2 regions of the Brevibacillus nitrificans genome follow, and region 1 is predicted to be linked to the other one. Evidence: a T-box and tRNA genes for the amino acid it is inferred to sense, from the RefSeq annotation. Region 1 holds a T-box; the other holds one or more tRNA genes.

Evidence for each region. A T-box is a leader RNA that pairs with one kind of tRNA and senses whether it is charged. The one in region 1 lies ahead of ileS (isoleucine--tRNA ligase), so its partner is inferred to be a tRNA-Ile.
Region 2: it has a tRNA-Ile gene. The T-box ahead of ileS (isoleucine--tRNA ligase) is inferred to sense a tRNA for this amino acid. The anticodon was not compared.

Annotation. Positions count from the first base shown of each region.
Region 1 is NZ_RHHU01000001.1:50,425-65,823, forward strand. It holds gene EDM59_RS00225 (NAD(P)/FAD-dependent oxidoreductase) at 23-940, shown strand; gene EDM59_RS00230 (NUDIX domain-containing protein) at 969-1,442, shown strand; gene EDM59_RS00235 (MFS transporter) at 1,521-2,909, opposite strand; gene EDM59_RS00240 (mandelate racemase/muconate lactonizing enzyme family protein) at 2,925-4,043, opposite strand; gene EDM59_RS00245 (TraR/DksA C4-type zinc finger protein) at 4,059-4,832, opposite strand; gene ileS (isoleucine--tRNA ligase) at 4,985-7,768, opposite strand; T-box leader at 7,817-8,065, opposite strand; gene EDM59_RS00255 (DivIVA domain-containing protein) at 8,122-8,607, opposite strand; gene EDM59_RS00260 (YlmH family RNA-binding protein) at 8,707-9,480, opposite strand; gene EDM59_RS00265 (YggT family protein) at 9,507-9,773, opposite strand; gene EDM59_RS00270 (cell division protein SepF) at 9,804-10,223, opposite strand; gene EDM59_RS00275 (YggS family pyridoxal phosphate-dependent enzyme) at 10,279-10,974, opposite strand; gene pgeF (peptidoglycan editing factor PgeF) at 10,971-11,819, opposite strand; gene EDM59_RS00285 (YlmC/YmxH family sporulation protein) at 11,912-12,196, opposite strand; gene sigG (RNA polymerase sporulation sigma factor SigG) at 12,353-13,132, opposite strand; gene sigE (RNA polymerase sporulation sigma factor SigE) at 13,279-14,001, opposite strand; gene spoIIGA (sigma-E processing peptidase SpoIIGA) at 14,004-14,966, opposite strand; gene ftsZ (cell division protein FtsZ) at 15,270-15,399, opposite strand, start outside.
Region 2 is NZ_RHHU01000012.1:85,762-101,160, forward strand. It holds gene EDM59_RS20325 (GNAT family N-acetyltransferase) at 1-182, opposite strand, end outside; gene EDM59_RS20330 (YjcG family protein) at 263-772, opposite strand; gene EDM59_RS31160 (hypothetical protein) at 929-1,087, shown strand; gene EDM59_RS20335 (alpha/beta hydrolase) at 1,090-1,794, opposite strand; gene EDM59_RS20340 (hypothetical protein) at 1,888-2,439, opposite strand; gene EDM59_RS20345 (phosphatidylglycerophosphatase A family protein) at 2,617-3,213, shown strand; tRNA gene EDM59_RS20350 (tRNA-Ile) at 3,661-3,737, shown strand; tRNA gene EDM59_RS20355 (tRNA-Val) at 3,781-3,856, shown strand; gene EDM59_RS20360 (helix-turn-helix transcriptional regulator) at 4,215-5,183, shown strand; gene kapD (3'-5' exonuclease KapD) at 5,332-5,949, shown strand; gene EDM59_RS20370 (HelD family protein) at 6,153-8,372, shown strand; gene EDM59_RS20375 (hypothetical protein) at 8,376-9,218, shown strand; gene EDM59_RS20380 (BREX system ATP-binding domain-containing protein) at 9,240-10,382, shown strand; gene EDM59_RS20385 (BREX system ATP-binding domain-containing protein) at 10,401-11,618, shown strand; gene EDM59_RS20390 (BREX system ATP-binding domain-containing protein) at 11,621-13,189, shown strand; gene EDM59_RS20395 (DEAD/DEAH box helicase) at 13,164-15,245, shown strand.

The DNA of each region.
Region 1 (15,399 bases):
AAAAAATCGGGGGGACAAAAGAGTGGAACACGTACAGGTGCTGATCGCAGGCGGCGGCATCGGAGGACTGTCCGCGGCTATTTGGTGCCAACGATTAGGATTATCCTGTCTTCTGGTGGAAAAAGCAGATCATCTCGGCGGACAACTGCTGCAAATCCGCAACGAAATCGTGGACCTTCCTCCCCGCGTTTACGCCAATGGTTCAGCTCTGCTGGATGATCTATTGAGACATCCCGCCATTGATGCCGTGCAGCCGCGACTGGAAGAAACCATCATTTCCATTGATGTTTCAACTCGCATGGTGAAAACAACGAAATCGGACTATCGCGTAGACTTTTTCATTGCCGCAACCGGTGCAAGTCCCAATGAGATCCCTGCGCTTTCAGGTTGCAAGAAAGTGCTGACGACTTCTTTCTCCACAACGGCTCAGGCAGACATGCTATCGGCACAGGATGTTGCTGTCATCGGCGGCGGAGACCGCGCTCTCGAGAGTGCCTCCAATATCAGCAGATTTGCCCGGCATGTAGATCTTCTCGTCCGGAGTGATCATTTGCGTGCCCGCTCCGAGTGGATTGCACGGCTGGAAAAGCTGCCGAACCTTCGCGTTTTCTGGGAAACGGAAATAGAGTCCTATGAGGCCAGAGAGGAGCGAATCGCACTGAAGCTCCGATCTGCCAACAACAGCGAGCCTGCTGAAATTGTCGTGGACTGGATTCTACCGCGAATCGGCGTGCACGGAAACAGCAGCGTATTTTCTTCCCTGGCTACCTTCGGAGATGCTTACCTGAAAACGGACGAATTTCAACGTACTTCTGCATCTGAGTGGATATACGCGCTAGGTGACGTCAGCAATGGCGCCCCCTATGCAAGTCTTTCTCTTGCGGTCGGTCAAGCGATGAAAGCCGTCAAACACATTTCGCTGCAGATCCAGCAGCCTTGAAGCACAGATTAGCAAAGGAGATCTCGTCATGTACGCTTTTCTAGATGACTTCGGCTTGCCAGTCGAGTTGACTTTTGATCACGAGGAATACGGCAATCACGAGGCACGGCATGTTCTTATTTTTCCGTTTTGGCAAGGGAAGCTTCTGTTCACCCGTCATCGAACTCGCGGGATCGAATTGCCGGGCGGTAAAGTAGAACCCGGGGAGAACAGTCTGGCAGCTGCTGTACGGGAAGTGTACGAGGAAACGGGAGCCGTCTTGGATGGAATAGAACGAATCGGACAGTACACGATCGACCATTCGATGCGAAAAGATATTTACATAGCCCGTGTGCTGGAATACGCCAGCCTCCCCTCCGGTAGTGATGTAGCCGAAACCGTAATTTTTTCACACATCCCTACCGATGTTAAAGGCGATCCGCAATTTAGCCGCCTGCTTTACGATGACGTCTATCCGCTTGCTCTGGCTCGCGCATTGACTCATCGATTTGCTCAATTCTGACGAAACGCAAAAACAACAGGCACTGCCCGAATCGGCCCCCTTCCCTTTCACGGGGTGAGACTGATTGGGAGATGCCTGTTAATTTTTTTCTTTTTCTTTCTGCCCTGACAAAATTCGTTTAAGAAGCTCATCAGGGTCAAACCCGTACTTTTCCACTGCCGCTTCCTTTTTCTTTTCATCGGGTGTAGCCGGTTCGATCCCGAGCAGCTCAGATACTTGTCTCCAGCCTTTCGTCTCGGCAGCCTTCTGATCCTGCTCACCGCCAGCCTGTGTTTGCTGCTGCGCCTGTTTGGGCTTTAGAAAGAAGATCGCCAGGACACCAAATACGAGGGATAGTCCCGCAATCGACCAAAACATGACCGTCCGTGAAATGTCCAAAAGCCATGTGAAGATGGGAGGTCCGATCGCGACCCCGATGAAGCGGACACCGCTGTACAAAGAAGTGATCATCCCCCGCTCCGCTTTTTGCACCGCTCCGACAATCATGCTGTTTAAGCAAGGCAAAATGAGCCCCGTACCAGCGCTGCCAATTACTAGGATACCGATCAGCGGATACGCCCCTTTTACAAAGCTGGCAAGAACGTAAGAGGCGGAGAGCAGGAACATCCCCACGATCACAAACCACCGCATGAGCCCTAGCTTCTTTTTAATGATCAGGCCCGTCACATACGCAGCGATACTCATGACCAGCAGCGGGATGGCTAGAAAGCCACCCTTGATCACGCCATCGATCTTGTATTTTTCCTCCAGCAGGTCTGACAAGTAGAACAGAACACCAAACAGAGTGAATAAGCAAATGCTCCCGATAAAGAAGGCGGGAATCAGCCATTTCCCATGCTGTTTAAAAACCTGCCCGATAGAGTGCAGGTATTGCTTCACCGGTATGGGCTGTTTTTCTTGCTTCTTTTCTTTCGTCAGGAATAAAAACAACAACAGCACGACGCCGCAGATAATCGGAAAGGCCAGAAACACCATGTACCAGGAGATCAGGGCAAGCAGCGAGCCAAAAATCGGGCTTAGTACCTTGCCAAGGCCGTTTGACGTTTCCATGAGCCCCAAAGCCCTGCTCTCCGACGCACCATTAAACAAATCCCCTGCGAGCGCCATGGCGATGGGTGCAGTACCCGCAGCACCGATCCCCTGCAATACTCGTCCTACCATCATGATCGAATACGGATTCTCCCACCATAATGCGGCAAGTCCTGCCAAAAGCCCGCCCGCACCATATACGACAAGGGAGAGGATGATCACGATTTTCCTGCCAAATCGGTCTGAAAGATACCCGGCAAATGGGATGACAATGCCAGCTGCTATGGAAAAGGCGGTAATGAGCAAACTCGTCTGCAAAGAGGTGAGATCCATTTTGGCTTTCATGGTTGGCAATACAGGGATGAGCATGGAATTACCCAGCACCATGACCAGAGGGATACCCGTTAAGCCAATCAAGTTTTTTGCATTTTGCGCCATAAGAAACTCCTTCTTTTACGCATAAACGCTGCCATCCCAGCGCATTGCGTTGATAAGCTCCCAGTCCGGCAAAACTCCAATTCCGGCTCCTTCCGGGATAGTGACCTTGCCTTGCACCGGAGCTAACGGAAACAACTGTGTGAACGGATTCTCCATCGCATCCCACTCCACGGGCTCGATGGGATCGGCATCCATTTTCGACCATGCCGGAAGACAAGCCTGAGCAAATAAGGTATACAGCCGAGCCAGGCTGCCATCAAAAGAATGAGGGGATACCCGATATCCATACTGCCTAGCCAGCTGCAAGTGTGTCCGGTAGGCATCGATCCCCTCTGTGTGCAGCAAATCTGGCTGCGCAATATCCAACGCACCAGATTGGTACAGCGGTAAAAACTGAGCGCACTGAACCAGATTCTCTCCGCCCGCAATGGGTACCTGAATAGCTGCCCGCAGCTTTCCATACTCCTGCGCACGATCCAGCGGCATCGGCTCCTCTAGCCACAGCCAATTGGGGAACTGGGAGAACACTCTCTCCCACTTACGTGCATGAGACGTATCGTAGCTTTGGTTAGCATCCAAAGCGACAAGAACATCCTCGGGCAGTGTTTGCATGAGACGCTTGATATGGGCAAAATCCTCTTGCAACGAGCGTCCTCCGATTTTTACTTTCACCTGTTTATGCCCAGCTGCAACCTCCTGCGTGACCTTTTCAATCGAACGCTCGCACCAATCACTGGCTTCCCAGTAGGATTGAAATGAAGCGTAAACCGGTATTTGCTGATGAAATTTGCCGCCCCACAAATCACAGACAGACAACCCCGCGCGCTTCGCAACGATTTCCGTCAAAGCCATGCTCACTCCCGCTGCCGAGCGCTGGTGCCATTTGCTGATGACATCTGTCAGCGCGAGTCGATCCGTTGCCATCTTACCGAGCAAATAGGGAATGATCCGCTCTCGGAAGCCCGACTGAAGCGTAGGGAGCCAATCGATAATCTCCCCCCACCCGTCCATTCCCGATTTGGTAATGACGCGAATCAAAAAGCATGTTCGGTACCGTTTGTAACCATTTGCATCGCCATACGCTTGTGGAAGCTTATAGAGCAGCGGGTACGTCTCTACACGCTCGATTTGCATTTGCGGTCCTCCTGGCTACATCAAATCGTTTCGGCCTTCCCTGTCTGCCCGCTCTTCTTCGTAATCGTCGTAGTTCAGGTAATTCCCTTTCCCCTCGCCCTTTCGCATATACTCCTCGTAGGTACCGCTCCGCATAAAGTGAACGCTGTCCTGACCGTGATAGCCATCGATATCGGTGTACCCGATTTCCTCTACATCTTCCACAAAGCCATCTGGCTCATCACTTTCGATGTACATTTCCTTGTAATCGGTCTTGTCGTTATCCACGTAAGAAAACGGAGTGCTCGAGGTGCCCCACGCCTCTACAATTTGCCACGCATCTTCCCCGTCAAAGCCGTTCTGCCCTTCCTTTTCGTCAAGTGAGGTACGCCCGAACGGAGGCATCAAAAACTCCTCTTCTATGGGACGAGATTCGTTGATCGTAGGCGCTGGTGCGTGTTCCTTGCAGGTCTGTGCCTGTGGGAGTGCCTCGAGACGCTCCTCAGAAATAGCCGCCCCACAAACGGTACAGGTCCCGTATGTCCCCTCATCCATTCGTGTCAGCGCCTGATCAATTTCCTTCAGCGTCTCCCTGTCCAGGCTATCCAGCGCCAAATCTTTTTCCCGCTCGAACAGTTCACTGCCAATATCAGCGGGATGGTTATCGTACATGGCAAACTCCTGCAAAGAAGTCGTCATCGGTTCTCTCATGCCGTAATGGTCCTGCACGCGATCTTCCAGCTCTTTTTTCTGCTCCAGCAGCTTAACTCGAAAAAGTGTCAGCTTGTCTTGGTCCACGCCAGACACCACCTTTGGTTTGGTTTCCTCACGTGGTAGTATGTCTTGGCTTGCACGGAATTAACCGATTTCAGCCCATCCCATAAGTTGACTGAAGACCTTGCTGAAATAAAAAAACCTGCCATTCCCTACAAGGAATGACAGGTCGAATCTTTTGGTATTCTTTATTCTCCAACGTGTGCGTAATGCTCCTCCACAATGCCCGCGCAGCGTCCGCAGATCGTTGGCAGGGATGGGTTTACACCCACATCGAGCTTCACGACGCGGCAGCGCTCGCATTTGACACCACTGGCTGCAGATACCACAGCGGCAATGCCTTCCAGCTGTGCTGCTTCAGCTGGTGCAGCAGTACCTTGTGGATGCAGTTCCACATCTGCCACGATGAACAAATCTGCCAGATCGTCCATCGCTGCCAAGGTTTTCGCCACTTCCTCTGTTTGTGGGTAGAGGGCCAGCTTTGCATCGACAGAGTTACCAAACACTTTGTTGCGACGCGCTTCTTCCATTGCTTTCAGCACTTCATCGCGGACGGTGAGGAAAGCGTCCCACTTGCTTTCGTCGTCAGCAGAGAAGCTCAAATGCTTTTCATCCGCTTCTGGCATGTCTGTCAGCTGCACACTCTTCTCATCCACGCCTGGAACAAAGCCCCATACTTCATCTGCTGTATGCGGCAGCAATGGTGCTACCAGCTTCACCAGATTCAGCAGGCAATCGTACATTACTGTTTGCGCAGCGCGGCGTTTGAGGCTATCCGGCGCTTCTACATAGAGACGATCTTTACAAATGTCCAGATAGAAAGCGGACAGATCGATTACGCAGAAATTGCGAACGGAATGGAATACCGTATGGAACTGGTACTCGTCATAGGCTTTGCGTACACGTTTGACCATTTTCGCTGCTTTTGCCAGAACATAGCGATCCAGTTCACCCAGCTGCTCATAAGCAACGCGATCTTTTGCCGGATCAAATCCATCCAGGTTTCCGAGCAGGAAGCGGAAGGTGTTGCGGATTTTGCGGTAAACCTCTGCGATCTGGCTCAAAATCGCATCGGAAATACGTTGGTCCGCTTGATAGTCGACAGATGCGACCCACAGGCGCAAAATATCGGCACCCAGACTGTTGATGACTTCTTGTGGAACGATGGTGTTCCCCAGGGACTTGGACATTTTGCGTCCTTCTCCATCCAGGGTAAATCCGTGGCTCAGCACGCCTTTATACGGTGCAGTGCCAAATACCGCAACACTCGTGGAAAGCGAAGAGTTGAACCATCCACGGTATTGGTCGGAGCCTTCCAGGTACAGATCAGCAGGCCAGCTGATGCCGCGCTCTTTCAGGACAGATACGTGGCTGGAACCAGAATCGAACCACACGTCCATGATGTCTGTTTCTTTGCGGAAGTCTTTGCAATCGCATTTTGTGCAAGACAGACCTTCTGGTACGAGCTCATTGGCTTCACGAGCAAACCAAACGGAAGAGCCTTCTTTGCGGAACAGGTCTGCAATATGATTGATCGTCGTATCGTTGATGATCGGCTCGTTGCAGGATTTGCAATAGAAGATCGGGATAGGAACTCCCCATACGCGTTGACGGGAGATGCACCAGTCTCCACGATCAGCGATCATGTTAGCCAGGCGGGTTTCACCCCAATGCGGAATCCACTTCACTTGTTTGATGGCTTCCAGCATTTGCTCGCGGAACCCGTCGATGGACGCGAACCATTGCTCAGTCGCACGGTAGATCACCGGCTTTTTCGTGCGCCAGTCATGCGGATAGGAGTGCGTAAAGAAGCTGAGCTTGAGCAGAGCGTTGTTTTCTTTCAGCTTTTCGGTGATCACTTTGTTTGCATCTTCGTAGAAGAGACCTTCAAAGCCCGGAGCTTCACTGGTCATTTTTCCTTCATGATCAACTGGGCAAAGCACGCCGAGGTTGTATTTTTGTCCGACGTTAAAGTCGTCTTCCCCGTGTCCTGGAGCGGTATGAACGCAACCGGTACCCGCATCGAGCGTTACATGCTCGCCCAAGATGAGTGGAGACGTACGGTCATAGATCGGATGCTGCGTCACGACACCTTCGAGGTCTTGGCCTTTGTGGGTGGAGAGCACTTCCGCGTTCTCCCAACCGATTTCCTTGCTCGCGTTTTCAATCAGTCCGCTCGCCACCAGGAATTTGCGGCCATCTGCTTTCACTACGCTGTACTCCAGTTCAGGGTGCAGCGTGATCGCCAGGTTTGCCGGAATGGTCCAAGGTGTAGTCGTCCAGATGACAACGCCTGTATCCGTATCCAGATGACCTTTGCCATCCACTACCTGGAAGCTGACGTAGATGGAAGGAGAGCGTTTGTCTTTGTATTCAATCTCTGCATCTGCCAAAGCGGTCTCGGAAGAAGGAGACCAATACACACAGCGCAGACCTTTGTAAATGTAGCCTTTTTTCGCCATTTCCCCAAACACGCGGATTTGGTTTGCTTCGTATTCAGGAAGCAGCGTTACATAAGGGTTTTCCCAATCGCCGCGAATTCCCAGACGTTTGAACTGATCGCGCTGCTTGTTGATGTAGGACCAAGCATACTCTTCACAGCGTTTGCGGAAGTCGTTTACTTCGATGCTGCGGCGATCCAGACCCTGTGCATTGACAATAGCCTGCTCGATTGGGAGTCCATGTGTATCCCAGCCTGGAATATACGGTGCATAAAAGCCCGCCATCGATTTGTAACGGACGATAAAGTCTTTGAGGATTTTATTGAGCGCATGTCCAATATGGATATCCCCGTTTGCATATGGAGGGCCATCATGCAAAACAAACGAAGGACGTCCAGCGGTACGTTCCTGTACAAGTTTGTAAATATCCATCTCTTCCCAGGCAGACTGCATTTGCGGCTCCCGGTTTGGCAAGTTGCCGCGCATCGGGAAGTCCGTTTTTGGCAGCGATAAGGTTTTGCTGAAATCCATGGCTACATTCACTCCTTAAAAATATAAAAAGCCTTCACTCATCCCCAAAAAAGGGACGAGAGAAGGCTCCCGTGGTACCACCCAGATTGAACGATCGTAATAAAAATCGTTCCACTTGTATCATTCGTAACGGGAATGACGCGCGCACTTACTCCCCTGCCTGTCATTTCCCTGGCAAGATTTCGGCTATTGAACTCCCGGGTGATTTTCTGTGGGTGCATCTCGTCAGGCTCTCACCTATCCCTGACTCGCTAGGCAGTGCAATGCTCACATACTCGTCCCGATCATCGTCGCTATCACTATGACAAAGTTGTTTTTCATTATAGTACCATCATCAACAGAACGTCAATGTTTTATTCAACAGCAACCGCTGAATCAGCATGCTCGATATCATCCCATGCTCCGTTTTCCAGCATTTCCAGCTGTGCTTCCAACAAAGTGCGAAAACGCATGCGGTAAACAGACGCACGTTTTTTCAATTCTTCGATTTCGATTGCGATTTTTCTAGACTTAGCCAAGGCTTCATTTACGATCCTGTCCGCATTTTTCTCCGCTTCCTTCAGGATCAGCTGTGCTTCCTTACGAGCATTCGACTTGACGTCTTCTGCTGTTTCTTGGGCAACCAGAATCGATTTGCTCAAGTTTTCTTCCAAGCTCTTATAATGATCCACACGCTCGTTAAGAATAGCGATGCGTTCTTCCATTTCTTTCTTTTCTTTAATCAGGAGTTCAAAATCCTTAATGACCTGATCCAAAAATTCATTTACTTCGTCAATGTTGTATCCGCGAAAGCCAGTACTGAATTCTTTATTGTGTATATCCAACGGCGTTAAAGGCACATGAACCCCCCACTTTTCCCGATAATCATAGCCAATTATTTCGACAGGATCAGCTGTATATCCTGCCGTATTTTGCAAATTTTTGTGGTCTCCTACAGCTTATGTGACCAGTCCCACAATCATGCGAATCCTGCCACTGCGAGTCGGGCCAGCTACTTCCAGTACTTTAAATCGTCCAAACCCTGCCATAGAGACCATATCGCCCGCCTTCAGCGCATGGGAAGGATCCTCGAGAACTTTCCAATTCACCTTTACTTTCCCACCCCGGATGGGAACCAATGCTTTCGCTCGGGACAAATGGTGTACTTCCCCAATGATCGCATCCAGTCGCGGGGATGGAACCGTGATTGTTTTCTCCGTAAACCGCGGCGCTGGCGGTGTGAAGTCTTCCCAGGAGACTCGTTCAAACTGCACAGAGGTCCTGTGAATCTGTGTCACCTGTGTGCAAACATAGTCGGCTACCTCTTCCGCGACAATCGCGTAGCTGCCTGCTGCATCTGTCAGCATGTCCCCGAACTTTTCCCGCTTCATCCCCGCATTGAGCAGCGCGCCCATCACATCGCGGTGCTCAAAGACGTGAAAGCGCTGATCCGCAACGATCCGCAGCAAAGTCAGACGATAGTCTTCCATCTCCACGGGCATGTAATCCGGGTGGATAATGACCCGCACCCGCTCTGCATCCTCATAGCCGCCATGAGGTGTTACAGAGACATCCTGTACCTGCGAGGAGAGACTTTGAAAGATTTGTACTTGCCGTGGATCCAGAAAATCAGTAAGGCGCATGGCCTGCTTCCGCTCTACCAGCGTCAGCATTTCCAGCGCCCGTTCTACAAAGGGACGTTCTTCTTTTCCAAAGTGATCAAATATGCTCATACATTCACACGCCTAAGCTATTTTCGTTAGTATGCAAGTTTTGTCAGGATCGAGAACAGTCCGTATGAAGCAAATCGCAAGGCGATCAAAGCCACAATCGGCGAAATGTCGATGAATCCCAGTGAAGGAATAAAGCGACGGAATGGAGCCAAATAGGGTTCAACCAATCGCTCCAGAAGCTGTCCAATTCCTGTCTCGCGCATTTGCGGTACCCAGGACATCAGGATGTACGCAATAATCATGTATTGATAAACCGTGAAAGCAAAATCCAAAATCGTCAGAAGGTAACCCATTCCCTCACCCTTTTTATCGTCGTTGGTTCCTTATTCTTCCATTACGCTGGAAATCGTGCCTTGAATGTCTACGTGGTCAGGCGTGCAAACAAAAATGGTGTCTCCCACTTTTTGAATATCGCCGTTCAACGCATAGACCGTTCCGCTTAAAAAGTCAATAATTCGTTTCGCTTGATCCTTTTCCACGCGGTGCAAATTCACCACGACAGGTCTGCGATGCCGAAGATTATCTGCGATGTCTTGTGCATCACTGTAGTGACGAGGCTCACAGAGGATCAAACGAATGCCCTCCTTTTCCCGTGCTTGAAAAGGAACCACGTTGTTCGCTCTGCTGGCAAGTTGCCGCTTATTGGAAGAATCGTGTTCCTCCTGCTCTTCTTCGATTGTTTCTTCGACGTACTCTTCGTTTTCCAATCCCAGGAACCCCATCAGCTTGTTCATTACACCCATGCCCTTTACTCCTCCTCTCTGCGCTGTTACCCAAATCGCAAGGCTGGTTTCCGATTTATGGCTTGACCAGTACGGAACCCAGTCGAATATATGTAGCTCCTTCTTCAATTGCCACTTCAAAATCACTTGACATGCCCATGGATAGCTCTTCCACATGTGCGTGAGGGAATGCCCATTCATTGATGCGATCTTTCCACTCATAGAGACCTCGGAAAACAGGTCGTGCGTCTTCCGTATTTTCGACAACAGGCGCCATGGTCATTAATCCAATGATCTTTATATGTCTCATATTACTGGTTTCGCGTAAAAAAGCCAATACATCATTGGGACTAAGCCCAAATTTTGTCTCTTCACCCGAAATATTCAGCTGTAAAAAACAAAATACGACTTGATTCAACGCTTCTCCGCGTTTATTCAGCTCTTCTGCCAAGGATAGACGATCCAAAGAGTGGATATACGGAAAACGTCCTACGACTTCTTTCGCTTTGTTCGTTTGCAAATGACCGATGAAATGCCAGGTGCCACGATCCCCATACTGCTCGTACTTCGGTACCCCATCCTGAACGCGGTTTTCCCCGATATGCTCGATTCCCGCATCAAGCAAATCGCGGATAGCTTCGGCATCGACGTATTTGGTGACCGCGATGATCTTCACTTCTTCCCGCTTCCGGTTCGCTCTGTCGCACGCAGCTTGAATTCTTTCTTCGATGGTCTGCATGCGTTGTTTTAGCAATTCCATATCCATGCTCATGACGTACTCCCTTCTCCCTTCATGCTTTTCCATCCGATAAACGAGGCCATCCGCCCTGTCGTTCCCGCTACTGGCGCTTCCTTGCGGTGTGAGAAAAACAGATCGGTACGGCAGCTTGTACACCAATCCGTTGCTGCGATATTCGTGGAGGACACGCCGGCCTCCAGCAGGATTTCCGTATTCAGCTTGCGCAAATCAAGCATAAAGCGCCCGTTTTCAGATGGTGTGACCGATCCTTCCCACCGCGACGTGCTTTCGCGGACTCGCTCCATGATTCTTTCATCCACCTCATAGCAGCAGCCGCCAATGGATGGTCCGATCGCAACCAGCAAATCCTCACGTTTGGTCTGATACTGTTTCTCCAGCGCCTTCACCATTTCCTCGGCAATACGTCCAACTGTTCCCTTCCAGCCTGCGTGAGCCAGCCCAATCGCTCCAGATGCAGGGTCAAGGAAAAACAACGGCACGCAATCCGCGTAGAAAGAAGCCAGCAGCACCTCAGTCTTTTCCGTGTACAGCCCATCCGTAGCCTGGATCACATTGTCGAGACTCTCTCTGCCTGCTCCTGCGGCCGTTACTTGGCAAACAAGATTGCCATGTACTTGATCCGCGCAGGTCCAGGTCTCGAAAGGAAGCTCAAGCTGTTCTGCGAGCATCTGCCGGTTTGCTACCACATGGGCAGGCTCATCTCCTACATGTAAACCCATATTAAAAGATCCATACGGTTGTTCACTTACCCCGCCCGTGCGAATCGTAAACCCCGCCACTAAACCGGGAAAGCGTTTTTCCCATTCCTGTAGATGCAACAACGGCTTTTCTCCAGCCATGACAAACGGTTCTCTCATGCTGTCACCTTCCTCATATGGCTTATCATACCATAAAACTTGACTCCGCCAAGGCTTGGCGGAGTCAAAGTCATGCCTATACACGCTTCCCTTTATTCCCTGAAATCCTCTCCACCTGAGGTTCTCGTATCTACTCGGAGCGTTTCTTCTACCCGCACGAGTACAACATCTTTACCGATTTTGACAATATTTCGCCATGGTATCACGAAATCGTTCCCCGATGAAAAAAAGCCTAGAAATTTACCCGGTCCCGGTACGACAATGGCCTCTACCCGTCCATGGCGCAAGTCAATTTCCAGATCGGAAATTTGCCCAAGCCGCTTCCCGTCCAAAATATTGACTACTTCTTTGGTCTGGAAGTCAGAGATTTTTACCATTCTCCCTCACCCACTTTTGATTCCGTTACTTGTAGTATATGAGTGGAGATGGGAATATGTCCTCTCTCTTCTGAAATCCTGTCGATTCGGTGTCCAAATGAAAAAAAACCCGAGCAGACGACGATGCGCCTCCGGGTTTCCTATATAAGATTGGCATTACGATTGCACGTGTTTTTGCATATGGGCGATTGCTGCTTTTTCCAGTCGAGACACCTGCGCTTGCGAGATCCCGATTTCCTCGGCCACTTCCATCTGGGTTTTTCCCTCGTAGAAGCGCATCGACAAAATCATCTTTTCCCTGTCACCTAAACGCTGCATGCCTTCCCGCAAAGCAATCTCTTCTACCCATGTCACGTCCTTGTTCTTTTCGTCGCTGATTTGATCCATGACGTAGATCGGGTCCCCACCGTCCTGATAAATCGGTTCGAACAAGGAAACAGGATCCTGAATCGCATCGAGAGCGAACACGACATCTTCCTTTGCTACGTTTAATTCCTGAGAGATTTCTGTAATGGTGGGCTCCCGCGAATGTTTGTTGGTCAGATTGTCGCGTACCTGCAGTGCCTTGTAAGCAATATCGCGCAAGGATCTGGACACGCGAATCGGATTGTTGTCCCGCAAATAGCGTCGGATCTCCCCAATGATCATTGGCACAGCGTACGTAGAAAACTTCACGTTTTGCCCAAGATCAAAGTTGTCAATGGCCTTCATCAATCCGATGCAGCCTACCTGAAACAGATCGTCAACATACTCTCCGCGGTTGTTGAAGCGCTGGATGACACTTAGTACCAGCCGCAGATTGCCATTGACCAGCTTTTCACGGGCTGCCAACTCGCCGCTCTGTAGACGCTCGAACAGCTCTCTCATCTCTTTGTTGGTCAGCACAGGAAGCTTGGAGGTATCTACCCCGCATATCTCTACCTTATTGCGCGTCACGTCTTTCCCTCCTCGAAGCAAGAAAAAAGTCCCTAACCCGGTTGTCTTGAAAGGCCGCGTACTGACGCGTAGCCGATCAGACAGTAGCAAAAGCTACCTCTGTTTCGGTTTAGGAACAGTATCTCCCTCGACTGGGAAAATATGCGTTAGACCATCTTGTTGAATTCTTTTCGCAACCGTTTTATAATTCGCTTTTCCAACCGGGAAATATAGGACTGCGAGATCCCCAATAGATCCGCGACATCCTTCTGCGTCTTCTCTTCTTCCCCTGCTAGCCCAAAGCGCAGCTCCATGATAATCCGTTCGCGCTCGGATAGCTTATCGAGTGCCTTTTTCAGGAGCTTGCGGTCGACCTGATCCTCGATATTTTTATAAATCGTGTCATTCTCAGTCCCCAATACATCAGAGAGCAAAAGCTCATTGCCATCCCAATCGATGTTGAGCGGCTCGTCAAACGACACCTCGGAGCGGATTTTATTATTCCGGCGCAAATACATCAAAATTTCGTTTTCGATACAGCGTGATGCATACGTCGCCAGCTTGATATTTTTGTCTGGATCAAAGGTATTCACCGCTTTAATCAAACCAATCGTACCGATGCTGACCAGGTCCTCGATATTGATTCCTGTGTTTTCAAACTTGCGTGCGATGTAGACAACCAGACGCAGGTTTCTCTCGATCAGCATTCCCCGCACAGCTGGATCCCCTGAAGGAAGGCGACCTAGCAAGATCTCCTCTTCTTCCCTGGTCAATGGTGGAGGCAAGGCTTCACTCCCGCCGATGTAATAGACTTCTTCAGCGCGTGCTCCAATCCATAGCAAAAAACGATACCAGGTCAATTGTAGTTGCAGGCGAAGTTTTACGTACATGATTAGCCCTCCTGTTCGAGAATAAAGGTCGATTCTTGAGAATAGGTCTCCATCATTGCGGGATGCACGATGGCCTGATAATGCCCGTCTGCGGCCAACGGAATAGGGTTGAGGCCGATCAGCACCTTGTGGGTCTCATAACGGGTACTGCCTTGCAAAACGATGACATGGTCTGGTTTCACCGCCAGTAAAAAGTCCATTCCTCGCGAGACGCTGCGATACGGAATCAGTCTGACTCGGGACTGCCACTCTACAGGAAGATCCTCCCAGGATCCGTCCAGCTTCTCCCACACTCCACCGTTATCATCGGTTTGTCGGAGAAGCGGCGGCGGAAGCAGATGTGCCAGCATACGACTTTCCATGATCATGACCGGTATTCGAGTGATCGGCTCGTGCAGCTGGTTGCCCGTATCTACGAGACCTCGACAGATCACTTTTTCTCCTGCCAGCGTCACGACGACATCGACGAGAAAGGCATTTAGCTTGCGCGGCTCTTGTATCGCCCGATAGCTCTTTCTCCCGATGAAGTACATCATGGCAAACCCAGCAAGGAGAATCAGCAATGTGGGCTTGAAACCGACGCCAAAGCCATCGTTGTGTGTCACGATCAGTCCATTCACGATTTCGTTTCGCGGGGCGAGAAAGTATTGGAGGCCGAAAACACCTCCGCCAAAAACAAAGGCGACAAAGTAAAAAATGATCAGGTTCTGGGTGAAGGTCAGCAGCCTTCTGTTACCGAAGGCAATCCAGAGCATGAGAATAGAAAAGAGCAGCTTGATCGACCACTGATACATCGAAGAAAACGCCGGGAAGAAAAAGAAGGCAAGATATGTACAGCCAAACAAGGAAGCGACGAGTATTCTCCACCAAACTACGCGTTCTTTTCGAAAATAAGCGGTGAACCATAGCAACAAGGTATCAATAGCCATGTTCAGGAGTAGAATGATATCAAGATACACAACCATCTGCTCTCTCACCCCCCGACACGTCGCGCTCTCTATGCCTCTTTCACTTGCCAGTAAATGCAGTATATATCAATGTGTATGTAAAGTCTGTCAATTCTTGACGATGTATTTTTGGATATTTTGTAGAAGATTTTTTTCAGTTTGACTCTACTATTTTTAAATATGGACAGATGTAACCAAACTAGAAACTTGGCTTCCCCAAGCTTTGTGGCAGAGCCTTAGTTGTACTCATGAATTCTTACTGCACAAAAAAAGACCTCGTTCCTCTCGTGGGAACAAGGTCTTCTCTATGCGGATTTTATCCTACTTTTTATTGCGACGGCGGTTGCGCAGGAAAGCTGGAATATCCAGATTGTCCAGATTGCTCATCGAGAAGAAGGACTTGTCATCCTCTTCCTCTTTCGGGCGAGCCGTGTTTGTGTTCGATACAGGG
Region 2 (15,399 bases), on a different contig from region 1:
ACAGGAGTTTCCCCATCGTAGGCGACGAAGTGAACGGTGCCGCTGCTTACTTGATCGTGCTCATCGATTTCCAGGTCTTCGGGTACTTCCTGTTCCACAATAAATACAGCGCGACGGACGGAGAGGGCATCCGCCATTTCTTTTTCAGATTGGACTGTTTGGATCTGATACGTCTTGTTCATGGTGGCACGTCCTTTTTACGGCAAAAGATCCCTCCCTGCGAAAGTTACAGGGAGGGTCGTTGGTGTTTTGGGTATATGTCTTACTTTTTCAGCAGGAAGGTCTGGTAAACGCTCCAGATGCCATCCTCCAGCTGATAAATGAGGTGGAAGCGATCTACTTCAGAGGTCAGGTCGATTTTCGCCATGCTCATTTGTCCTGTCAGGTCGCGAAGCTCATCGTCTGACAAATCACGCCCGATGGTCAGGTGAGGCACGTACGCATACGTTTCCTTTTCATTGACACATTGGTTCGCAATTTTTTGATGAAGAGCGGTGAAAGGCTCCTTGTTTTGCAAGGCCAGGTAGATGACGTTGGTCGTCGGATGAAAAGACGATACCCGATGGAATTGAGCCGTAAAGCTTTCCGTTGAGGAAGCGACTTGCTCCAGATGGCTGACCAGCTCAGGCAATTTGGCCTCTTCCAGCTCGAAGCCTTCTTTCAAACGGATATATGGAGGGATCAGAGCATACGCCGAATCGTAACGCTTGCGGTAAGAGTTGGCGACCTCTTGCACCTTGCTGGATGGAAATACTACGATACTGTACATCATGAGAACCACTCCTCCTTCACTATCTAGCAAACATCTATTCTCTCGGTATTCTGCTATTTTAACAGAAAATTCTTCATTTGTGTAATGTTATGCGTGAGTCCGTATATTCCGCTGGCGGCAGGAAAGACTGTGTAGTGCAGGGAGGTGCCGTACAGCATGTACATGGCCATGATGATCACATTTATTTTTCTTGTCCTTCTTTTACTCTCTGTGCTGACCTTCACCATCCTAACGGCGATCCGCAAAGTAGAGTTTGAAGAAGCTCTGGTTGCGCCGCTGAAGGACGAAGGCCCACAAGAAGAACAGCCACGGTAAGTTTACCCAAACAAGGCATGCAGCATACGCGGTATGTTGGTTTGCCAGTGGCCCCACGTATGGTCACCCTCAAAGGTCTCAAAGACCAGGGTGGCCATTTTCGTTTGCAAAATTTCTCGCAGCTCTTCGTTGGCAGTGACGAGATCAAGCGGCCCGCGAGAGGAAGCAACCGCTGTCTCCTGGTTGCCGATTTCGAGATAAATAGTCAACGGGACTTCAAACGCCGTTTCTGCTACCCGCCGATTCAGCTCTGCATCCATCGCAATCGACTGGCAGGCAATCTGCCCAAATGTATGGGGATAAGCCAAGGCGGTAAACAGCGAGACGACACCACCCAGTGACTCCCCGATGAGCGTCCGCGCGTTGCCCAACGTATCCGTCGAGTAATGGGTATCCATATAGCTCACGACTTCATCCCCCAGAAAACGGCGATACGCCAGATGCTCGCTTCCATCCGGATGATACCGAGCCGTCCGTTTATTCTTATCGACAGGTAAAAAGACTGCAAGCACGTCTGGCAGCAGCTTTTCCCGAATCATGCTATCCAAGAGCGTAGCCATCCTGCCCAAGGCCAAGTAATCATCCCCATCCTGTACGTAGAGCACGGGATAGGAATAGAGTGGAGAGTAGCGTTCCGGGGTATAGACGATCAGCTTTTCCGGCGTTCCCAGATGCCGGCTTTCCAAGATGATTTCCTCAAGAGCCACAAGCCTGTCCCTCCTTCATGGGATGTTCTGGTGATTATTATACAGGAGAGGGGGGAAGTGGACGAGAGGGTGTCGCATTTTGTAGAGCAGAGCTTAGGGAAGATCGCTTTCTTTTAAATAGCCATCCCAATCCCGCTCAAGCTTCCATACCCCATCCACCTGACTCATCGTGATCTGTCCCTTTTTCACCACTGACTGATCGGGAAGACCATTTCCGTAAAGAAACTGTAATCCCAGGGTGTAGTGACCGATGTAGGAGCCGTTCGTTTCATCTTGATAAAACTCGTCCATGCGTACATCTTTCACTCTGATCTCGCATTTTTCCCGGATAACAGCTTCAATCGTCATACCTGCGACCCGATTCTTGAAAAATTTTTCGTATTCCTTTTGATGCAAGAAGGGCTTTACTTTTTCTGAAATGGCTTGAAACGCAAGAAAGTAGGCGTCCCCTTTTTCGGTGGATGACGCAAGCTGTTCGTAGTGCCCGCCCGCCAGCTGGGAGTAGGAAAACTCATACTGGGCTTTTTTCAAGGAAAGGAGCAACCTTGCCGCTTCCGCTTCCAATGAGGGCTGCGCCTGGCAGCCGGTCAAAATACTGGCGATGAGCAAGACAAGCAGGGGGAAGCTCCCTATTTTCAGCTTCACGCAATGACCACCTCCTTGGAAAAGGATACTATTAATTGGGAATATAAGTAAACTTTTATATCGAGTAAAAGTTGCGGTGGACTTTCCATTCTGGGTGAAACATTGTCGCAATTTTGTCACCATATGATACTATGGTAGAAAACGACTTCACTCGATATGCGGAAGGGGTTGTCTCTTATGAAGAAGCAAGTACACAGCATCGAAGTCAGAAACGCCGCCCTCGCACGCCTAACAGAACGAGGCGTAACCGTGGAGGACATCGCAGAGATCGTGTATCTCATGCAGTCGCCTTACCACCCAGACCTGACGATGGAACCATGCATCGAGAGTGTGAAAGCAGTACTGGAAAAAAGGGAAATGCAGCACGCCATTTTGGTGGGCGTTGAATTGGATATCTTAGCAGAAAAAGGCTTGCTTTCCGAACCGCTGCAGTCAATCATTGCATCGGACGAAGGCTTGTTTGGATGCGACGAGACACTGGCGCTAGGCTCCGTTTTCGGATACGGAAGCATTGCCGTGACGACTTTTGGACATCTGGATAAACACAAGGTCGGAGTCATCAAGCGCCTGGATACAAAATCAGCAGAGGGGCGGGTCCATACGTTCCTGGATGATTTGGTGGCAAGTGTGGCAGCCAACGCATCCAGCCGCATGGCGCACCGCATGCGGGATGAGCAAGAGGCAGCAGCTGCGCGGGAAGAAGCATTGGCGCAGCAAAGTGCGGAGCTGAAGCTCGAGGCGAAGGGTGAGGAAGGGAACGAGCAGGCAGGGTGAGGATGGCTTATTAGGGAAGCAAGGACTTCACGAGAGCGCGAAGCCGAATGGTCAATACAAGATTCGGATTCGGAAAGTAAAGGACTGTACTGCTTGCTTTGTAACAGTTTGTAAAAGCTGATTAAGAGAAGTGAGCCATTCTCTGTTCGGGTTACGTGGATCAGGGGGAAAAAGGTGGAGCGGTGACTGCCGTCATGGTTGTGTTTTTTCGCCTATATTCAGTGACCATACAAGCTGAGGAGCAGAGAGTGGCTTTTGTATGTAAGGGAAGGTATTCCTTTTCATGGAACGATGTGGAGGATTGAGAAGGAAATGCCCACCAAACAACCGTTTTTTGGTGACCTTTTGGTGGGAGTGAAAAAATTTACTAGAAATTATGTTTTTCCTCTTGAAATTCATTTAGGCATGCTGTATAGTAATAAATGTGATCGACGTCCGGTGCGATTGGGGCCCTTAGCTCAGTTGGTCAGAGCGGTCGGCTCATAACCGATTGGTCGTAGGTTCGAGTCCTACAGGGCCCACCATTAAACGAGTACATAGATGTTTAAGATCACATACATATCCCATGATCCGGTAGCTCAGTTGGGAGAGCACCATCTTGACAGGGTGGGGGTCGCTGGTTCGAACCCAGTCCGGATCACCATAATTCATTAATAAAACCACTTGAGAAATCAAGTGGTTTTTTGATTTCTATCCTCCTAAGTCCGGAAACCCCATTGGCTTCTATCATGATGAAGTTCAGAAGAAACAAGGAGTGGTATCCAAGGATCGGAGCGATCGGCGTCATGCCTGGAGGAATTGGAGGGATCAAAGGAAGGAATCAGCGAAGTAATGGTAGAGAAGGAGTTGTTGGCAGTAGGGGAAGCACATCTCGCATTCTGAACCACCCAAAATGGATTTGTGTCAGCTTCCTCTCTTCTCTTTTTACGTTGTGAAGAGGAATTAGCCTCATCTATCGAGAATGAATGGTAGGATATTTTTGCCTTTTTGGAGTGAAAAACGTGGACAAAACACAACGATTGTTCTATATCCTTACGACTATACAGCAGAGGCCAGGCATCACCGCGCCGAAACTCGCCGAATTGACAGGGACCTCGGTGCGTAGCATTTACCGAGATATCAAAGACCTGGATAAGTGCGGGATTCAAGTCATGCTGGAGGGCAGCAAGGGATATTTTATCGTAGACAACTATATACAACCCCCGGGTAAGCTCGGAGTCGACGAATATCTGGCCATCTCTCTGTACCCGATCCTGGCAAGCCAATCGAGGCTAAAGGGGCAGCTCTTCCAAAAGTCTTTTCAGTCCGCGATGGAGAAGATCCTTACACGATTCAAAGTAAACGATAACCTGTTGCTATTAGGGAAACGGATCCGGATACATACGGAGCAGATGAATCCGGAGCAGGACTTGCTCATGCAGCGAATGATCCAGGCGATCGTGGACGACGTGACGATCGAGTGCGAGTACTATTCGATGTATCGGGAAGATTGGACGAAAAGAATGATTGATCCCTATTATCTGGTCCCGCGCGGAGGGTATTTGTACCTGATCGGTTTTTGCCACTTGCGTGAAGAGGTCCTCACGTTTCGCTTGAGCCGTTTTCAACGCATCGAGCTGACCGGCAAGAAGTTTTTTATCGAGGACGATTTTGATATCGACACTTTTTTGGACAAACTGTGGGGCATCAAGGCGGACCGCAACGAAACAACTTTCAAAGTAAGGTTCACCAAGGAAGTCGCCCGCTATATCAAAGAGCATAAATACGATTCGGAACCCCAGTTTGTGGATCAAGAGGACGGATCGCTCATCGTGACGGTTACCACTCGCGGGGCGGAAGAATTCATGCGATGGATGAAACAGTACGGGAAGGACGCGGAGCTGCTGGAGCCGGTAGAGTATCGGCAAAGGCTGTACGGTGAATACCGGGAAATGGCCGAGAGATACTGTCAGGGAATCCAGGTTCCCTGACAGTATTCGTTTTTTCGGAGCTGTTTACGATTTGGATATGCGGAAATTGATGGAGAAACATACGTTCCCTGTCAGGATGTGTCACTTTCACAAGTATGTTGGAAGCAGAAGAATCTCTTCCGATGAAAGTAAATAGAAGGAGGAACGTATGATGTCCAAGCCATATCTGTTCGTTGATTTTGAGTTTACTATGCCCGAAGATCATCAAAAAAGAAAGGGCTTCGTACCGGAAATCATAGAAGCGGGTGTGGCAGTCGTGCGGAACGGGGAAGTGCATGATACGTTTTCATCCTTTGTGAAACCTGAGATCAATTCTTTATTGAGCAACAGATGCATGCAGTTTTTGGACATCACCCAAGAAGCAGTTGACCAAGGGATATCCTTTCGAGAGCTTATTGCCGCATTCATGAAATACGAAAGCCAATGCATGAGTACTGTTGTTACCTGGGGGAATATGGACATGTATGTCCTACGGAAACAATGTCTGCAGGCTGGCATACCTTACCCATTTCCCAACAAAGAAATCGATTTATCCATGGAGCACAAACGGTTCTACGGCACGAAAAATCAAACCGGGCTGATGAAGGCGCTGGTGGAATTCGGTCATTCGGCAAAAGGGAAGCATCACCGGGCTCTGGATGATGCGATGACGACGTTTGAGATTTTCAAATTGATGGAAAAAGATAAGAAGTATCTGAAGAGAGCAGAACCGTCTACGATTGGGGAGTTAGTGGATTTCAGCAGGCTGCTTGCCCATATGGCTTGAGAAAACAATTCCTTTTTCTTGCAACGAAGTAATGATCAAAAAACTATTGCCGGGTCCTGTTTGGGGCCCGGTTTTTACTAAGAAGTTTCACAGCGTTGAAATTGTGGAAAAAGAATGGAAGATGAGCTAAAGTGAATTTATAGGAAAATTATCACATTTAATTTTGTACTAAAATAACCCAAAAGTCCTGCTAGGGTGGTTCCATGAGACAACTAATCATTCAGGAAGAACAAAGGCACGTTGACCAAACGATTCAGGAAATAGAAGAAGTCATTGAACAGCTTGCAAATAGCAAGCGAATGCCAATGGATCTGGGACAGGAATACGTCGAATCTCGAAACAAAGGAAGAATCTCCGAATACAAAGAGGCCCTATCCGAGCCCTACATCGGAAAACTGGAGCTGATCGAAGGAGAGCAGGTCGTTACCTATCGGATTGGAAAGATCCCCGTAGCAAAAGACGAGGTTTCGGACATCATTTATGATTGGCGGACCCCCTACGGGAACGCATACTACGGCTTCTCCGGCGGCGAAGGTAACATCGCCATCGCTACGCCTGGCGGAAAACAGGAACTGGCCATCAATCGCAAGCGCTCCGTCCATATCCGAAATCAACAGGTGATCGATGTGCGGGATACTCTGAGCAACCAGTACCGTAAGCCTGCGCTGCAGCCTGGCGAGACCGCTGACGAGATCGCACCCGACCTGACCGATGACCGATTGGCACAGATCTGGTTTGAAAAGAATACAGACCACCAAATTAAAGAAATCATTGCGACGATCCAGAAAGAGCAGAACGAGATCATCCGGATGGGAATCGCAAGGCCAGTGTTGGTGCAAGGGGTAGCAGGAAGCGGCAAGACCAGCATCGCTCTACACCGCATTTCCTACCTTCTGTATGCCTATGACAAGCAGCTGTCGGCAGATAAAATCATGGTGCTTGCCCCCAATCAAATGTTTCTTTCCTACATGAAACAGGTTGTTAAGGACCTGGATATCGCAGGCATTCAGCAAAGCACGGTCATCGATTTCGCCAGATCCCTCCTGAAGTTCGCAAAAGAGGTCAAGACGCCGCAGCAATGGCTGACCGAATTTATTGACAATCCGGGGCGAATGGAAGAAATAGCCCCGATCCTGGCTGAAAAAACATCGCCTTCCTTCAAGGAACGTGTGGAGTCTTACCTTGCCGTACGGGAAGAGGAGTTCTTGCCAGCCGACGTTCCGCAGCTTGTATACATCGTGCCCCCCGAGACGGAAACGGCTGAAAAATGGAAAGAAATCTATGAGGGCTACCAGCATTTGCCTTTGAACAAGCGCCGTACAGAGACCATCAAATCGATCCGGAACTGGGCAGAAATGGAACTGAAAAAACAGGAAAAGCATCTGGAAAACCGCTATCTGGCGACGGTAAAGGAATGGACGTCCGGTTTGCCAGAGGAACTCGTGGAACGAAAAGAGTGGGAAGGTAAGCTCCGGGAAGTGGCAGGGATTAGAGTGCGGCTGATGAAGGAAAACTGGCAGCAGGGCATGACGGCGTACTTCGATTCCTGGAAGCCGCTGAACACACTTGAATGCTACATAGACGTCTGCCAGGAGCAGGGATGGCACAGCGATGACCTCAAGCAGAAGAAGATAGGCTACGAGGATCTTGGTGCCTTGTTGCATATGGAAAGAAAAATCGAAGGGACAGACGTCTTGCTAGATTACCTCGTGATAGACGAAATGCAAGATTTAAACCCGTTTTTGACAGACTCGCTCAAGCCGCTAGCCAAATCGCTGACGATGCTGGGGGATATCTCACAATGCATTTATCCTTGGACAGGGTTTCGGGACTGGTCTGATCTGGGGAGCATCTTCGGTACAGAGCTTCACTATATGGAGACTGTTGTCAGCTATCGTTCGACCTTCGAAATCATGGAGCTGGCCAACCATATCCTGCAAGCTTCGGCAGGATCTTTGCCCGTTATTCAGCCAATCAACAGGCATGGCGATCGCCCACAATTGATTGAGGTAAGCGATGGAGCCGATCTTGTCCAAAAACTAAGACACTCCATCCGTTTGATGGTCGAGAAGGGCCATCCCAAAATTGCCGTCATTTGCAAAGAGGGGGCCTTATCGAGAGCGCTGTATCATAAAATGCTGGAGCTGGGTGTAGAATCGATCCAGCTGGTGGAGGACAGCCAGGCGCAGCTGCGGGAGAGGGTCGTATTCATTCCCGTGTCCTTGGTGAAAGGACTGGAGTTTGATGCCGTGATCATCCCGAATGCCAATAATCGGTCATTCGCAGACGAGCTGGATGCCAGGCTGCTGTTTGTCAGCGTGACGAGAGCACAGCAAGAAGTGCATCTGCTATATTTCGGTACGCCCAGCCCCTTTCTTACGGAATATCCGTTTCAACCAGAACAAGTATTGAGGACGGTGTAACAAATGGAACAGCAAAAGACGATAATAGACGGAAAAACGTTGGGGAAAGACATGCAAAAAGAACTGAAGCAAATGTTTAAACCGCTGTTTTCCCTAGCGGAATCCAAAGCAACAGATGCGGATTTTCTAGTAACTGCCGCCAAGCAGTTAAAGCTTCTGCCTGATGAAGGAATGATGGGACAGTTCAAGGCCAAGTACATCCCCCTCGTTCAACAAGTGCTCGACGAACAGGTGAAGGAGTACAAAAAGCATGAGACGGCATATTTGCGCTCCGCCAAAGAGAAGGGGACGATTATCCGCGAAGTGAGTAATGGATGGAGAGTCGGTCCATTGCTTTTGGAAACCAAGCCGAGCGAAGGAAAGATTCGCTTTTGCTATAACCGGGAGCCGTTGACCCCGTTTGTCACGGTTGCTGCTTCTAAAGAGATCGAAGAGTTGGAAAGCCAGGCCCTTCTTATGCTGGAGAATGCTTCGATCGATCAGGAAAGGCTGACTTTCTGGATGTGGATCGCTTACAAAAAAGCAGTAGTCGGCATTTATGAGCAAATGGAGGGGCAATCCGTATTGATCCGGGAATTCGCGGAAGAATTCCTAGTTCTGTGCGCGAAGGACAAGGAGTTCATCAAGTCGGTCGGATTTGGCGTCAATGACAAATTGCCTATGTGGCTGTTCCTGTACAACCTGGACCGTTACCGGCTAATGGGAGGTATGGTTCCAGCGCAGCAGCGTATCGGGCTGCAAACCGGAAGCCAGCAGGAAGTAAGCAAAGGCTTGGGAGTAACGGTAAACGGATTACATTCAGAAGAAGAGTATAAAACGATGTGCTACGCCATTCCCTATAAATAAAGAGCGAAGGAGATGACGGACGTGACAACAGGATATCGGGATGATGTCATCGATGCTTTAGAGACCTTGGCTCAATATGGAATACCGAATCCAGGGAGCGCTCATCTTTTCGATGTGGGAACAAGACCCTATCTCGATTATTTCGAACAGGAAGTAATGGATGGTTTTGTTTCTCATGGAGGAGCCACCTGCAAATTTTTTGAAGGGGCATACGGTTCGGGGAAAACTCATTTGCTTCAATTGCTCCGACAACGGGCTTTGGAAAAAGGAATGATTGTTGCGAGTGCCGATTTGTCACAGGCTCTGCGGCTCGAGGATTGGAAACAGATTACGGCATACATTTTGGAAAACATGGAGGCGCGGGTCAACAATCAAATGGTGAGATCCCTGCCTGCGATCATTTCTGCTCTTCAGGCGGGCCGCACCATTCATGCAGATAACCTCAAGAAAGTGCACCTTGTCCACCCTGGCTTTCACAATGCGTTATGGTGGGCAGCCCAAAAGGAGCATCTGAATGCTGCCGCCTGGAACACGCTGCGTGATTTTCTCACAGGGAACCGGGTAAGCGTGGCAGACATGAGGAGGCACAACCTGCTGGGAGTAAAGGGACCGCTGAATGGCAGAAATGCAGAGCTGGTGCTCAAGACAGTTCTCGGAGGCTTGTATCATTTGGGAGTCCCGGGAGTCCTGCTCTTGTTTGACGAGAATGAAAGGACCTTGCAATCCACAAGGTCAATTCCGCCGCGAAGTCAGCGTATTGCAGCCAATCTGATGCGCCGGTTGATCGATGGATGTACGACAGGGCTTTTAGTGGGAACGGTTTCCGTATTTGCTGTCCTCCCAGGTTTTCTGGAAATGTGTTCGCGAAACTACCCGGCATTGGGGCAGCGCCTTCAGATGGTCAGCGGCGGTCTCCCCAAGCAAGCTTGGCGCGTTCCCACTCTGCCGTTGGAAAAGGTGAACATCATGCAGCACCCGGAAGATTTCTTGAAGGCGAGCACGGAGATGTTTATTGGCCATGTAGAAAGACTGCAGGGAAACATAGACGGCTTGCGGGAACAGATGACCGGCATCGGGCAACGGGTCCTGGAGAATAATGTTGGGTCCGGATACAAGCGCGAGTTGATGAAATCGTTGTCACATGCCTGTTTGAGCCGCTTGTAGGCAGAGGGGAGAACTACCATGAAGGACAAAATACTGACGATGTTGGAAAGCATGGCTTCGCATGGCACTGCACCGGAAGAAGGATGCAGCTTGTTTGGCGTGGGCTATGACGATGCTTTTTCTCGCCTGCAAAAGGTCTACCTGAAAAGAAGGTTCGATCGGGGAGCGTCCGCAGAAAAATTTGTGGTCGGGCCTTTTGGTTCCGGGAAGTCTCACTTTCTCCACCACCTGATGGAAATAGCCCGTGGAGAAAATTGCGTCACTGCCAAAGTGCTATTGAATAAAGATGTCGACTTTACACAGAATCTGGTGGTATTCAAGGAAGTCGCCAAAGAAATCCGCCTGCCGCACTCAAACCAGCATGGCATAGGCAGCATGATCCAGGGGATAGTCGAGAATATCAAGAGCCAATCCGACAACCCGTACACAGGAGACTTGTTGTTGAAAGGTTGGATCAGCGGGCTTGAGCAAGTCGACTTTCGCCTGACTGCCTATGGAAAAATGCTGCGCGAAGCCTGCAGTGCCTATCTGGACGACAACAGGGACCGCTTTGACAGGTTGTGTCAATGGTTGGGCGGAGAAATGGATAACCGGGAGCTTTGTAAGGAATTACAGTTGTCACCGGTGACAGCAGCCGAGAAAAATCTTCAGGCGAAACGGGCGATGTTTTCTCTGTTTCAATTCGTCAAGCATGCCGGTTACCAAGGAACGGTCGTCTGCTTTGATGAGGCGGAGCAAGGCTTTGCCGTCGATAAGAAAAAGATGGAACGCATTCACTCCATGCTGATGGCGAATATCAACTCGATCGTGGAGCTGAATCAAGGCTCCGTGTTGTTGGTGTACGCCTTGACTCCCGATGTCGTCTCCAAAATGGACGCATTCGCTGCGCTTCAGCAGAGGATTGCAGACCCGGCTCCGAATGAGGGATTTTTTGATGGAAACACTTTCGCGCCTTTGATTGATTTGACCAAACGTTCCGACATGCTCGAGGATTTGCGGGAGATCGGGGAAAAACTGGTCCAACTGATGTATGAACATTTTGAAGAAGAAATGCCGGTAAAGCGGCAAACTGCTCTGGAACGCGTCCGCGACAGGGCATTGCGGATCGTGGAACAAGACTTGTCCAGCAGCACCAGGCGTACCATGGTGAAAGAAGTGTGCACCATGCTCTTGCGCATGTACGACGACGCGGATGAAGTAGCAGCGGCTCAAGACTCCGAGGAAGATGAGGTGTGAAGATGATGTGGACGCCTCAGGTTGGCATGAAAGTGGAAGTAAACGGGATGGGACCTGGGACGATTGTCAAACTCACTCCGACGGGCGCCCTAGTCCAGATTGAGAGATTTCGGCTGCAGGTTGACTTGAAACTCGATGCGATGCGGCCAGCGGAAATCTCCGGGAACAACCAGTCAAGCTCACCGAAGCAGGAGAATAAAGACGCGACGCTCGATTTGATTGATGAAATCATTGGAGCAAAAGGAAACCACAGGGGGGCAGCCGCAGCTTCAGCAACGTTTGCAACATCTGACAAAGCGGTTCAAACACAATCTCCACCCAAGCCACAACCCAAACAGCAAGTACAGCGACCCGTGGCACAGACTCAACCACCACAAGGCACGCGTATCGTCTCATTGCCGATGGATCCGGTCCGGTTGCAAGCGCGCAAAACATTGGAGTCTCTGCGATTTGGACTGGTGCCGAATGGTCATATCGAACAGTTGACGATGGGCTTCTCCGCGATAAAAGATTGGGCATTCGCCAGCTTTCCAGAAAAAGGGTTCCAAAGGATGCACAAGGTGGTGGGCCCGTATGGAACGGGGAAAAGCCATACGATGGCTGTGCTGCGCTATCTGGCGGAACAAGCGGGTTATTTGGTCGCCAAAGTGGAGGTGGACGGCAATGCCATCAGCCTTTCCGAGCCTGCACGCTTGATAAACGCCCTGTGGAACAGTGTAAGAGGACACGGTTTTGAAACGGAATCGCCACTGCTGTCCCTTTACGAGAGGGCCATTCAATACGGATACACGCCGCATTCCGTGGCGAATCTGCATTTGACCAAACTCACGGATAATATGGCCACGATTCAGCTGCTTGCCAGAATGGGATACACGGAAACGTATCAGGACATGATCGAGGGCGTACTAAATGGCAGCGAAGAGTATACGGCTACGGAAGTCAACAGCAGGCTGAGCAAAGAGCCCAACTTGTTCCTGCCGCAGCTGAAATTACGCTCTCCCATTTCCCGAGCCGTTGCCGAGCGTTCCCACGATTTCTTGGAAGCATTGGTCAGTTGCGCAGTCCTCTCCAGAATGGCGGGGTTCAAGGGTCTAGTCATTACAATAGATGAGTTCGAAGTGGAAGTGAACCTGACCAAGAGCAAGCAAGCACAGCTCATGGAAGTAATCGATGTAGTAGGTTCTTACATGCGAGGGGAAAACCGCTCCCTGCCGGCATCCCCACTAGCTGTCTACCTTGGCACGCTGGGGCAGATCACAAATCCCGCGGATGCAAGGCTGGATCAGATATGCAAGCAGTCGAGCGGCATGATCTACACCCTTGGAACCTGGCAAAAAGAGCAGCGCCTCGAGCTCGCACAAAAGATTTATGCGCTCTACCAGCAATCGTACATGCTCGGCAAGCCTTATTCAGGAAAGATTGCAGAGGAAGTACACTCTCTCATGGAAAACCGCGGGTATGACGACAGCGGGATGCTGCGTCAATTCATCAAGTGGTACGTGACGTTTCTGGATATGCTGTACGGTCCTCCGGAGGTGCCGAAGCATGGAGCCAAATCAGAGGCAAATTGATTATGATCTTGCCCGGCAATTGACAGGGACATGGCCAGCCTTCTTCGAACATTTCGGCAGACTGACTCAGGTGCAGCGCGAGGCCATCCCGTCTATTCTCGATGGGAATGACGTCTTGATTTGTTCCGCTACAGCGAGCGGGAAAACGGAAGCCGCATGTGCTCCTGTACTCGAAAGGCAACTTCATCGGCCGGGAATATGGACGGTGCTGTATGTTTCGCCAACAAGAGCGCTCGTCAATGATCTGTTCGCCCGTCTGGAGGTTCCCGCTGCGCGTCTGCAATTGCGTTTGCAACGGAGAACGGGGGAATATCGCAGCACTTCGGAAGCGATACCTCACATTTTGATAACGACGCCAGAGTCTTTAGACAGCATGCTGGCTAGGGGGAAGCGGAAAAAAACTGACGACCACCTCCTGGCTTATGTGAGGACCGTCATTTTGGACGAGATCCACCTGCTCCATGGAACAGCGCGAGGAGAGCAGACAAAGTGGCTGCTGGAAAGACTGCACAGATTGCGCAGACAGGCCAAAAAGCAGGGATGGACTGCGGATGACCGAATGCAGATCATCGGGTTAAGTGCGACCGTGTCTGACCCGGGTGAACTGCTTGACGCATACATGCCGAATGGAAAGGTATTGAAGATCCCGGGAAAAAGGGAGATTGAAAGAATAGAGTTTGGTGAAGATGCGGGGGCATCTATTTATGAGCGGCTGCCCGCATATATCATGTCGCTCGGCCGGCCGGAGAAAATCATCGTTTTCTGCAACGCGAGAAAGCGGGTAGACGAACTGGCCTACGCTTTCGATGCACCCTTGAGAGACAAAGGCTACCGCGTCTTTGCCCATCACGGGAGTTTGAGCAAAACCTGGCGGGAACAGGTGGAGTCACGGGCAAAGAAAGAGGACCGCATGGTGTTGTTCGCTACATCCACGCTAGAAATCGGGATCGACATCGGGGATCTGGACGTCGTCTTTTTAGATGGTCCACCACCAGACGTTTCAGCGTTTCTGCAGCGGGTCGGCCGGAGCAATCGCCGTTCGCAGCAGACCCGAGTCGTGCTGTGCGCGGACAGCGAGCGGGACATGCTCATCCAGGAAGCGATGCTGCAAGCTGCGAGGGATGGCTATCTGGGAGAAGATGCGGGCGGCAGTCATTTTGCTGTTTGGCGTCAGCAGATAGCTTCTTACATTTATCAAAGCCCGAAAAATGTCCGTTCACGCAAGATGTTTTACCAGCTTTTTCAACAGGTAGCGGAGCCTCGGGAAATCGATCAGCTGTTGCAAGTGCTCATTGCACAGGAAGAGCTGGTCGAAACTCCGAACGGGATTGGGCTCGGACCATACTGGCTGGAGCGGGCTTCATCTGGTGAGATTCATTCCAATATAGAGACAGCCGCGGGGCAGACTGTCGTGAATGAGAGGACAGGAGAGAAAATCGCAAAAGGGGTTCGACTGCTTAGCGGCAATGAAGTATTTACGGGAGGGCAAACGTTTCGCGTGACTAGCCAAACAGACTATACGCTGGAGGTGGCGGCCGTCAAGAAATCGGGAAGCCTCCCCAGCCAATGGCAGTACGTCAGCGGTCCCGCCATCCGAAATACGATGCATCCCATGCTCGTCCGAAGATACCTGGGGATTCCCGAGCGCATCTGGCCGGTCGTTGAAGTGGGGGATGAGCTGTACATTTTCCATCTCGGCGGAATCCAGATGGCTTTGGTCATGGAGCTAGCTGAGAAAAGTCAAGGTGTCGATAAGCGAGCTTTTTATCCTACCCCCTATTATGTGCGAATCCCGGCAGCTAGTGGGCAGCGCAAGCCGAAGTGGTTGGCTTTTGCCAGTTTTGATCGGATTCTATTGATTGCTGCAGAACAGCTGGATCTGATCGAATCCCGGCTGGGACGTCCTTATGCGAATAAGGTATTGCCGGAGGAGATGCGGATTAAGGAAGTAATGGGATGGCTTCAGGTAGACAGAAGTCTGGAGTGGATCACCAAATCCGTATGGGAGACAAGTGGTGACTCTCTATCCACCTCCTTGTCTCATTTCCTTTCATGATACTTGGAGTACAATCGATTACAGAGTTTGTTAATCCGACATGTATATTGGAAAGGACAACAATAAAGTGATGTGCACGTAGTGAGGGATTAGACATTATAGCTATGAGTCAACAAGGAAGATATCAAGATCGAACTATAAATGCGACTTCGAT